Regions from separate parts of the Cellulomonas jepli genome, predicted to be linked through region 2. Evidence: riboswitches for the same ligand, from Rfam matches in the RefSeq annotation. Region 2 holds a riboswitch; the other holds the start of a gene.
The links. Region 2 has a riboswitch for cyclic di-AMP ahead of AB6N24_RS10105 (C40 family peptidase). Riboswitches for the same ligand answer to the same signal wherever they lie in the genome.
Positions count from the first base shown of each region.

Region 1: another riboswitch for cyclic di-AMP. It lies ahead of AB6N24_RS08940 (C40 family peptidase); the one in region 2 lies ahead of AB6N24_RS10105 (C40 family peptidase).

Region 1 is NZ_JBFTER010000028.1:29,206-33,209, reverse strand. Features, by position in the region: gene AB6N24_RS08945 (heavy metal translocating P-type ATPase) at 1-2,000, opposite strand, end outside; cyclic di-AMP (ydaO/yuaA leader) riboswitch at 2,215-2,396, shown strand; gene AB6N24_RS08940 (C40 family peptidase) at 2,549-3,205, shown strand; gene AB6N24_RS08935 (hypothetical protein) at 3,222-3,482, shown strand; gene AB6N24_RS08930 (DUF2269 domain-containing protein) at 3,494-4,003, opposite strand.
Region 2 is NZ_JBFTER010000034.1:3,021-7,024, reverse strand. Features, by position in the region: gene AB6N24_RS10115 (hypothetical protein) at 1-154, opposite strand, end outside; gene AB6N24_RS10110 (NAD-dependent epimerase/dehydratase family protein) at 489-1,481, shown strand; gene AB6N24_RS10105 (C40 family peptidase) at 1,558-2,367, opposite strand; cyclic di-AMP (ydaO/yuaA leader) riboswitch at 2,370-2,551, opposite strand; gene AB6N24_RS10100 (N(5)-(carboxyethyl)ornithine synthase) at 2,816-3,967, shown strand.

The DNA.
Region 1 (4,004 bases), on a different contig from region 2:
GACAGCTCGATCACGGACAGCACCGAGCGGGGGTCGTCGCTGGCCAGGATCACCCCGGCGGAGGCGATCGCCACGTCGGTGCCGGCGCCGATCGCGATGCCGACGTCGGCCTGGGCCAGCGCCGGGGCGTCGTTCACGCCGTCCCCGACCATCGCCACGCGCCGGCCCTGGGCCTGAAGCTCGGCGACCTTCTCGCTCTTGTTCTCCGGGCGGACCCCGGCGAACACCTGGTCGACCCCGATCTCGGCGGCGACCGCGCGGGCGACCGGCTCGGCGTCCCCGGTGATCATCACCACGTGCACACCCAGGGCGTGCAGGGCGTCGACCGCCTGACGGGACTCGGGGCGGATCTCGTCGGCCAGGGCGAGTGCCCCGGCGACCTGCCCGTCGATCAGCACGTGCAGGACGATCGCGCCCTGCTCGGCCCACGCCTGGGTCTCGGGCAGCGGGTCCGCGTGGTGCTCGGCGAGCATTCGGGGCCCACCGACGGCGACGTCGTGCCCGTCGACGGCGGCGCGGACCCCGACCGCGGTGCTGGCCCGGAACTCACTGGCCCGAAGCGCCGGCAGGGAGCGGGCGGTGGCGGCGGCGGTGATGGCGCGGGCGAGCGGGTGCTCGCTGTCGGCCTCGGCGCCCGCGGCCAGGGCGAGGACCTCGTCCTGGGTGCGGGTGCCCGTGACGGCGATGTGGGTCAGGGCGGGCTCACCCTTGGTCAGGGTGCCGGTCTTGTCGAACAGGACGGTGTCGACGGTGCGCATCTGCTCCAGGGCCATGCGGTCCTTCACGAGCACCCCGCCGCGGGCGGCGCGTTCGGTGGCGATGGAGACCACCAGCGGGATCGCCAGGCCCAGGGCGTGGGGGCAGGCGATCACCAGGACGGTGATGACCCGGATCCACGCCGTCTCCGGGGTGCCCCACGTCAGCCACGCGGCGAGCGTGAGGGCGGCGGAGCCGAGCGCGAACCAGAACAGCCACCCGGCGGCGGTGTCGGCCAGGCGCTGGGCGCGGGTGGAGGAGGACTGGGCCTGCTCGACCAGGCGGCGGATGCCGGCCAGGGCGGTGTCGTCCCCGACGGCGTCGATGCGGACCCGGATCGCGGAGTCCGTGGCGACGGTCCCGGCCACGACGTGGTCACCTGCGCCGCGCCGGACCGGGCGGGACTCCCCGGTGATCATCGACTCGTCGACGTCGGCGGACCCGTCGACCACGACCCCGTCGGCAGGCACCCGTCCACCGGGGCGCACAATCACCACGTCCCCCAGGCGCAGGTCCGCGGGGGCGACGACCGTGATGGTGTCTCCGTCGACGCGCTCGGCCTCGTCGGGCAGCAGCGCGGCCAGGGAGTCCAGCGCGGAGGACGTCTGGGCCAGGGACCGCATCTCGACCCAGTGCCCGAGCAGCATGATGACCACCAGCAGCGCGAGCTCCCACCAGAAGTCGAGCTCGTGGGACAGCACCCCCAGGCTCGAGCCCCAGGACGCGACGAACGCCACCGTGATGGCCATGCCGATGAGCAGCATCATCGCGGGCTTGCGTGCCCGCAGCTCGCTGACCGCCCCGACCAGGAAAGGTCGCCCGCCGACGAAATAGATGATCGTGCCGAGCACCGGTGAGATCCACGCGATCGCGGGTGCGTCCGGCAGGGAGTACCCCAGGAGCGCCGCGAACATCTCACTGGCCAGCACCGTCGGGACCGCCAGTACGAGCGTCAGCCAGAACAGCCGCCGGAACTGCCCGACGTGGTCCCCGTGCCCACCATGGCCACCGTGCCCATGCTCGTGGCCACCCGCCGGCGCCGCCCCCTGGTGATCGTGCTCGGCGTGGGCGGTGTCGGTGTGGCCGTGCGCGCCGTGGTCAGGGTGGTGCTGGGCGTGCACCGGGTGGTGCTCACCGTGAGCCGTCGGCTCCGGGCCCGGGGTCACCCTCGCCGGCGTGCCGTGGTGGCCGGTGTGCTCGGCACCTGGCGGGGTGGTGTGGTGCTCGGGATGCGACGTGCTCATGATCCGGCCCTCCTCGACGACCTACCCGCTACGGATACCCCTGGGGGGTATACCAGCGCACAACGTGTCCCGGTGCGTGGGCATTCCCGCTCGGGCGGTCATGTCGCGGTGACCAGCACGTGGTGCGGCGTGTGGCCCTCCCAGCGTGATCTCGCCGTGACATTCGCGCGAGGGGGCACCTAGGATCGACCCGCCCCACCCTCCTGGGGCGGCCTGAGGTGGATCGCCGAGTCCTGCCACCACCCGCGGTCAGTTCCAGTCCTGCTGGCAGGAGCGGGGGACCCACTTGTGGGCATCCGTGCGGTGTCCTTGGGGTGAAGCCGGTCGAACGTGACCGGCCGGGCGTTCTCCAGCCCGAACCCGACAGCTCACCTCGTAGGCGTCTGGAGAGGTTCACCATGCCTTCGAGCGCCACCCGCGGCCGTCGCCGTTCACCGGGTCGCCCCACGACCTCTCTCGACGACCTCGCCACCGCGACCAGCGCGGGCCTGGCCACCGCTGGTCGCCGCTCGGCCGTCGCCGCCGCCGGGTCCGGTCTGCTCCTCTCGATGGTGGCTGTGCCCGCATCCGCGCACGGGTCCGGTACCCACGCCGCCAGCGTCGCCGGCGTCAACACCGCTGCGCTGACTGCCTCCGCGCACGCGCTGGTGCACACCTCCCCGGTCGTGGCCGCCGCCCCCGACGCCGTCTGGGGCTTCGACGCACCGACGCTGACCGCGGTCGCCCCGCCGCCCGTCGTCGAGGAAGCGCCCGAGCCCGCGCCGGCGCCTGCCTCGCGCAGCGCGGCCCGCGCCGCGGCAGCCGAGCCCGCCGCGCAGGAGGCCCCTGCCGCCGAGGCGGAGCCGATCGGCGCTGCGGCGCCCGCGTCGGCGAACGGCAACGCGATCGTCGAGATCGCGGCCCGCTACGTCGGGGTGCCCTACCTGTCCGGCGGCAGCACCCCCGAGGGCTTCGACTGCTCGGGGTTCACGTCCTACGTGTACGCCCAGGTCGGCATCACCCTCCCGCGCACGTCCTCCGCCCAGCGCGGCGCCGGCACGGTCGTCTCCCGCGCCGAGGCCCAGCCGGGCGACCTCATCTGGTCCCCGGGGCACATCTCGATCTACGCCGGCGACAACATGCAGGTCGACGCCCCCCGCCCGGGCAAGACGATCCAGATCCGCGAGATCTGGCAGACCAACCCCACCTTCATCCGCGTCGGCTGACCCGGTAGGTGGCCCGGTGGACAACGACGCACCGCACCAGGTCACCCTCACCGGGCGTGAGCTCATGCTGCTGGGCGCCGGGCTGAAGGCGTACCTGACGTCCTTCGACGCCCACCGCGCCGTCGACGGCGGCGCCACGCACCCCGAAGCCCAGTGGCGCGAGGTGCAACGCACCATCGGTGAGCTCATCTGGCGGCTCGAGGAAGCCGGCGTCGAACCCGGGACGAAGCTGCAGCACAGCGCCGAAGCCGTCGACCCCGCGGCCCGCGAGACCTAGCCCCGCCGGGGTCAGGCGGCCCGCGTGCGCTGCTGCAGCCGCCACCCGCGGGCCGTCAGGCCCTTGGGCTTGAACACCGACAAGACCGTCGCGCCCAGCAGCACTACCAGCGCGAGGACCACGTGCACCACCGGTGAGACCGAGCGCAGCGCGTCGAGCTCGCCGCTCGAGGTGTCCGTCGCGACCTCGGCCAGCGTGGCGAGGGTCTGGGTGTAGAGCACCAGCACGAATGTGGCCACCACGGTGAGCACCAACTTGGTCACCACCCAGTAGTGCCGCACGAGCCCCCACACCGTGCCCAGCGACTGCACCAGCCCTGTCGCCAGTGAGGCGAGCGCCAGCGGCACGAGCACCGTCCACGCCAGCGCATCCATCGCGACGTACATCGCGCGCACCGTCGCGTCCTCCCGTGCGGTGATCGCCACCACGGACAGCCCCAGGAACGTCAGCACCGCCCCGGTCCACCCGACCGAGGACGTGATGTGCAGGCACAGCGCTCCCTTGCGCAGCCCTGGCGACATC
Region 2 (4,004 bases):
CGGGGGAGCGGTCGGGCACGAGCCCGAGGGCGCCACCGAGCGCGGTGCCGAGCAGGGCGACGGCCTGCGTCTCGGGGCCGAGCACCCCGGTGAGCAGCACGAGGACGGCGGCGAGAGCCGCGAGGACGGACCCGGCGAGCAGAGGACGTGTCATGACCACCTCGGTGTGGTGCGTGCGCCCGGGGGCGCACGAGGGCGTGCGGGACCGTGCGACCGGCCCCTCGTGGAGCGGGGTGGCCGCGCGTGGGTGTCGCGGTGCTGTGCGTCGGTTCGCGGTGGTGGGCCGCGAGCGGGTGGGGGAGCGCGGCCGTCCGGCGGGGCAGCCGGCGTCGTTGCCGGTCCGCCCCACCGGAGCGGAGCGACCACTGTCTAGCAGCGCCACGGATACGGCGAACAGTCGGTACTAGGTACTTGGCCCCGGATCGGCTCACATCGTTATGCCGCCGTGATCTCCGTCACTCCCCGGCCGTCCGGGTTAGCGTGCCGTCATGAGTGCTCTCTCGGTCCTGTTCCTCGGCGGCAGCGGCATCATCAGCTCCGCCTCCACCCGCCTCGCCGTCGAGCGCGGCCTCGACCTCACGGTCCTCAACCGCGGCGAGAGCACGACGCGCCCGCTGCCCGACGGCGTCCGGACGGTGCGCGCCGACGTCCGGGACCCGGCCTCGGTCCGCGAGGCGCTCGGCGACCGGGAGTTCGACGCCGTCGTCGACTGGGTCGCCTTCACCCCGGAGCACGTGCGGACCGCCGTCGAGCTGTTCACCGGGCGCACCGGCCAGTACGTGTTCATCAGCTCCGCCTCGGCGTACCAGACGCCGCCGGCCCGGCTGCCGGTGACAGAGTCGACCCCGCTGCGCAACCCGCACTGGCAGTACTCGCGCGACAAGATCGCGTGCGAGGACCTGCTCGTGCGGGCGTACCGCGAGGACGGCTTCCCCGCGACGATCGTGCGGCCCTCGCACACGTACGACCGCACGCTCGTGCCGCTCGACGGCGGCTGGACGGCCCTCGAGCGGATGCGCCAGGGCAAGGAGGTCGTGGTGCACGGGGACGGGACGTCGCTGTGGACCCTCACGCACCACACCGACTTCGCCCAGGGGTTCGTGCCGCTGCTCGGCCACCCGCGCACGCTCGGGGAGGCGTTCCACCTGACGTCGGACGACGTGCTCACGTGGGACCAGATCACGCACGCGCTCGCCGCCGCCGCCGGGGTCGAGGCCCGCATCGTGCACGTGCCGTCCGACGTCATCGCGTCCCACGACCCCGAGTGGGGCGCCGGGCTGCTCGGCGACAAGGCGCACTCGATGGTCTTCGACAACACCAAGGTGCGCAGCGTCGTCCCCGGCTACCGCGCGACCGTGCCCTTCGAGCGGGGCGCACGCGAGATCGTCGACTGGTTCGACGCCGACCCGACCCGCAAGGTCGTCGACGCGCGGCTCGACGCGCTCATGGACCGGCTCGTCGAGACCTACCGCGTGCGCTGAGGCGGCGCGCCCGGGAACGACGAGAGCGCCCGTCCCCCGGAGGGGCGGGCGCTCTCGTGCCGTGCGGACGCTGAGGTCAGCCGACCCGGATGAAGACCGGGCTGGACTGCCAGATCGAGCGCAGCTGGATCGTCTTGCCCGGGCGGGGCGCGTCGAGCTGCATGCCGTCGCCGGCGTAGATCGAGATGTGGCCGGGCGACCAGATGAGGTCACCGGGCTGGGCGTCGGCCCGCGAGACGACGGTGCCGGCGTAGCGCTGCTCGCCCGACGTGCGGGGGAGCGTGATGCCGACCTGCGCGAACACGTAGGACGTGTAGCCCGAGCAGTCGAAGCCGTCGGGGGTCGTGCCGCCCGAGACGTACGGGACGCCGACGTACCGGGCCGCGATCTCGACGATCGCGTTGCCGACGGCCGAGGCCGGGACGGAGACCGCGGTGGCCTCCTCCTCGGCGGGGGCCTCCTCGACGACGGCGGCACGCGCGGCGCTGCGCGACGTGCTCGCGGCGCGCGTCTCCACGACGGGCTCCGGCTCGGGCTCGGGCTCCGGCGGGGGCGGCGGCGTGACGGCGGTCAGCGTCGGGGCGTCGAAGCCCCACACCGCGTCGGGCGCTGCCGCGACGACCGGGGAGGTCTCGAGGATCGCGCGGGCCGAGGCCGTGAGGACGGTGCTGTCGACCGCGGCGAGGGAGGCGCCACCGGCGCTGCTGCCCTCGGCGGAGGCGGGGACCGCGACCATGCCGATCATGAGGCCGGAGCCGGCCGCGACGACCGCCGAGCGGCGACCCGCCGTGGCGATGCCGGCGCTGGTGGCCGTGGCGAGGTCGGTGAGGGGGGTCGTCGGACGACCGGGTGACCGGCGACGGCCGTGAGACGTGCTCGAGGGCATGCAGAACCTCTCCAGACGCCTACGAGGTGAGCTGTCGGGTTCGGGCTGGAGAACGCCCGGCCGGTCAGGTTCGACCGGCTTCACCCCAAGGACACCGCACGGATGCCCACAAGTGGGTCCCCCGCTCCTGCCAGCGAGACTCGAACTGACCGCGGGTGGTGGCAGGACTCGGCGATCCACCTCAGGCCGCCCCAGGAGGGTGGGGCGCGACGATGTTAGGCACGGCCCTCGCGATATGTCACGGCAAGGTCACGGGTGAACACGTGTCCAGGTCGCACGATCACCCGAAGGGATGACGTGGGTCACGCCGAGAACGGGAGATCCCCGCGTAAATCCGGCACGAGCACCCGATCGGCAGCGCCCGGGATGTGACGAGCGCCTCACTCTCCCGGCCCGGGCGTACGCTCGCGGCACGGGGTCGTCGCGACCCCTCCGAGGGGGGCACGTGATGGGTCCGCTGAGCCTGGGTGTCATCTCGACGTCACGCAAGGAGGACGAGCGGCGGTTCGCGATCCACCCCGCGCACCTCGAGCGCATCGACCCCGGCCTGCGCGCGAGGACCACGCTCGAGGAGGGCTACGGCGAGCGGCTCGGGGTGCCCGACGCGGAGCTCGCCCTGCTCGTCGGCGGGCTCGCGCCCCGCGCGCAGGTGATCGCGGAGTCCGACGTGGTGCTGCTGCCGAAGCCCCAGGTCGAGGACCTCGAGGCGATGCACGCGGGCCAGGTGCTGTGGGGCTGGCCGCACTGCGTCCAGGACGTCGCCCTCACGCAGGTCGCGATCGACCACGGGCTGACCCTGCTCGCGTTCGAGGCGATGAACCACTGGGCCGACGACGGCGGGTTCGGCCTGCACGTCTTCCACAAGAACAACGAGATCGCCGGGTACTGCTCCGTCCTGCACGCGCTCCAGCTCGTCGGGCTGACCGGCGACTACGGCCGGCGGCTGTCCGCGGTGGTCCTCGGCTTCGGCGCCACGGCCCGCGGCGCGGTGACCGCGCTCCTCGCGCACGGGGTGCACGACGTCGAGGTCGTGACGCACCGGGGCGTCGCCGCGGTCGGGGCGCCGATCCACCAGACCCGGATCGTGCACCTCGAGCCGGACGGCCACGTGGACACCGGGGAGGGGCGCGTGGCGGTCGCGGAGCTCCTCGCCGGGCACGACGTCGTCGTCAACTGCACGCTGCAGGACCCCCAGCACCCGGTGGTCTACCTGCGCACCGAGGACCTCGCGGCGTTCCGGCGGGGCAGCCTCGTGGTCGACGTCTCGTGCGACGCCGGGATGGGCTTCGAGTGGGCCCGGCCGACCTCGTTCCGTGACCCGGCGTTCGAGGTCGGCGACCACGTCACCTACTACGCCGTCGACCACAGCCCGTCCTACCTGTGGAGCTCGGCGTCGTGGGAGATCAGCGAGGCGGTGCTGCCGTTCCTCGCGGGAGTCATGGGAGGGCCGGACGCGTGGGCGCGCGACGAGACGCTGCGCCGCGCGATCGAGGTGCGCGACGGCCACGTCCTGAACCCGGCGGTCCTCGCGTTCCAGGGCCGCGCCGCCGAGCACCCGCACGAGCGGACGGCGACGAGCCGGGTGCCCGCCGTGCGCTGAGCACGGGCGGACGATGACCGGCCGGGTGCCCGCCGCG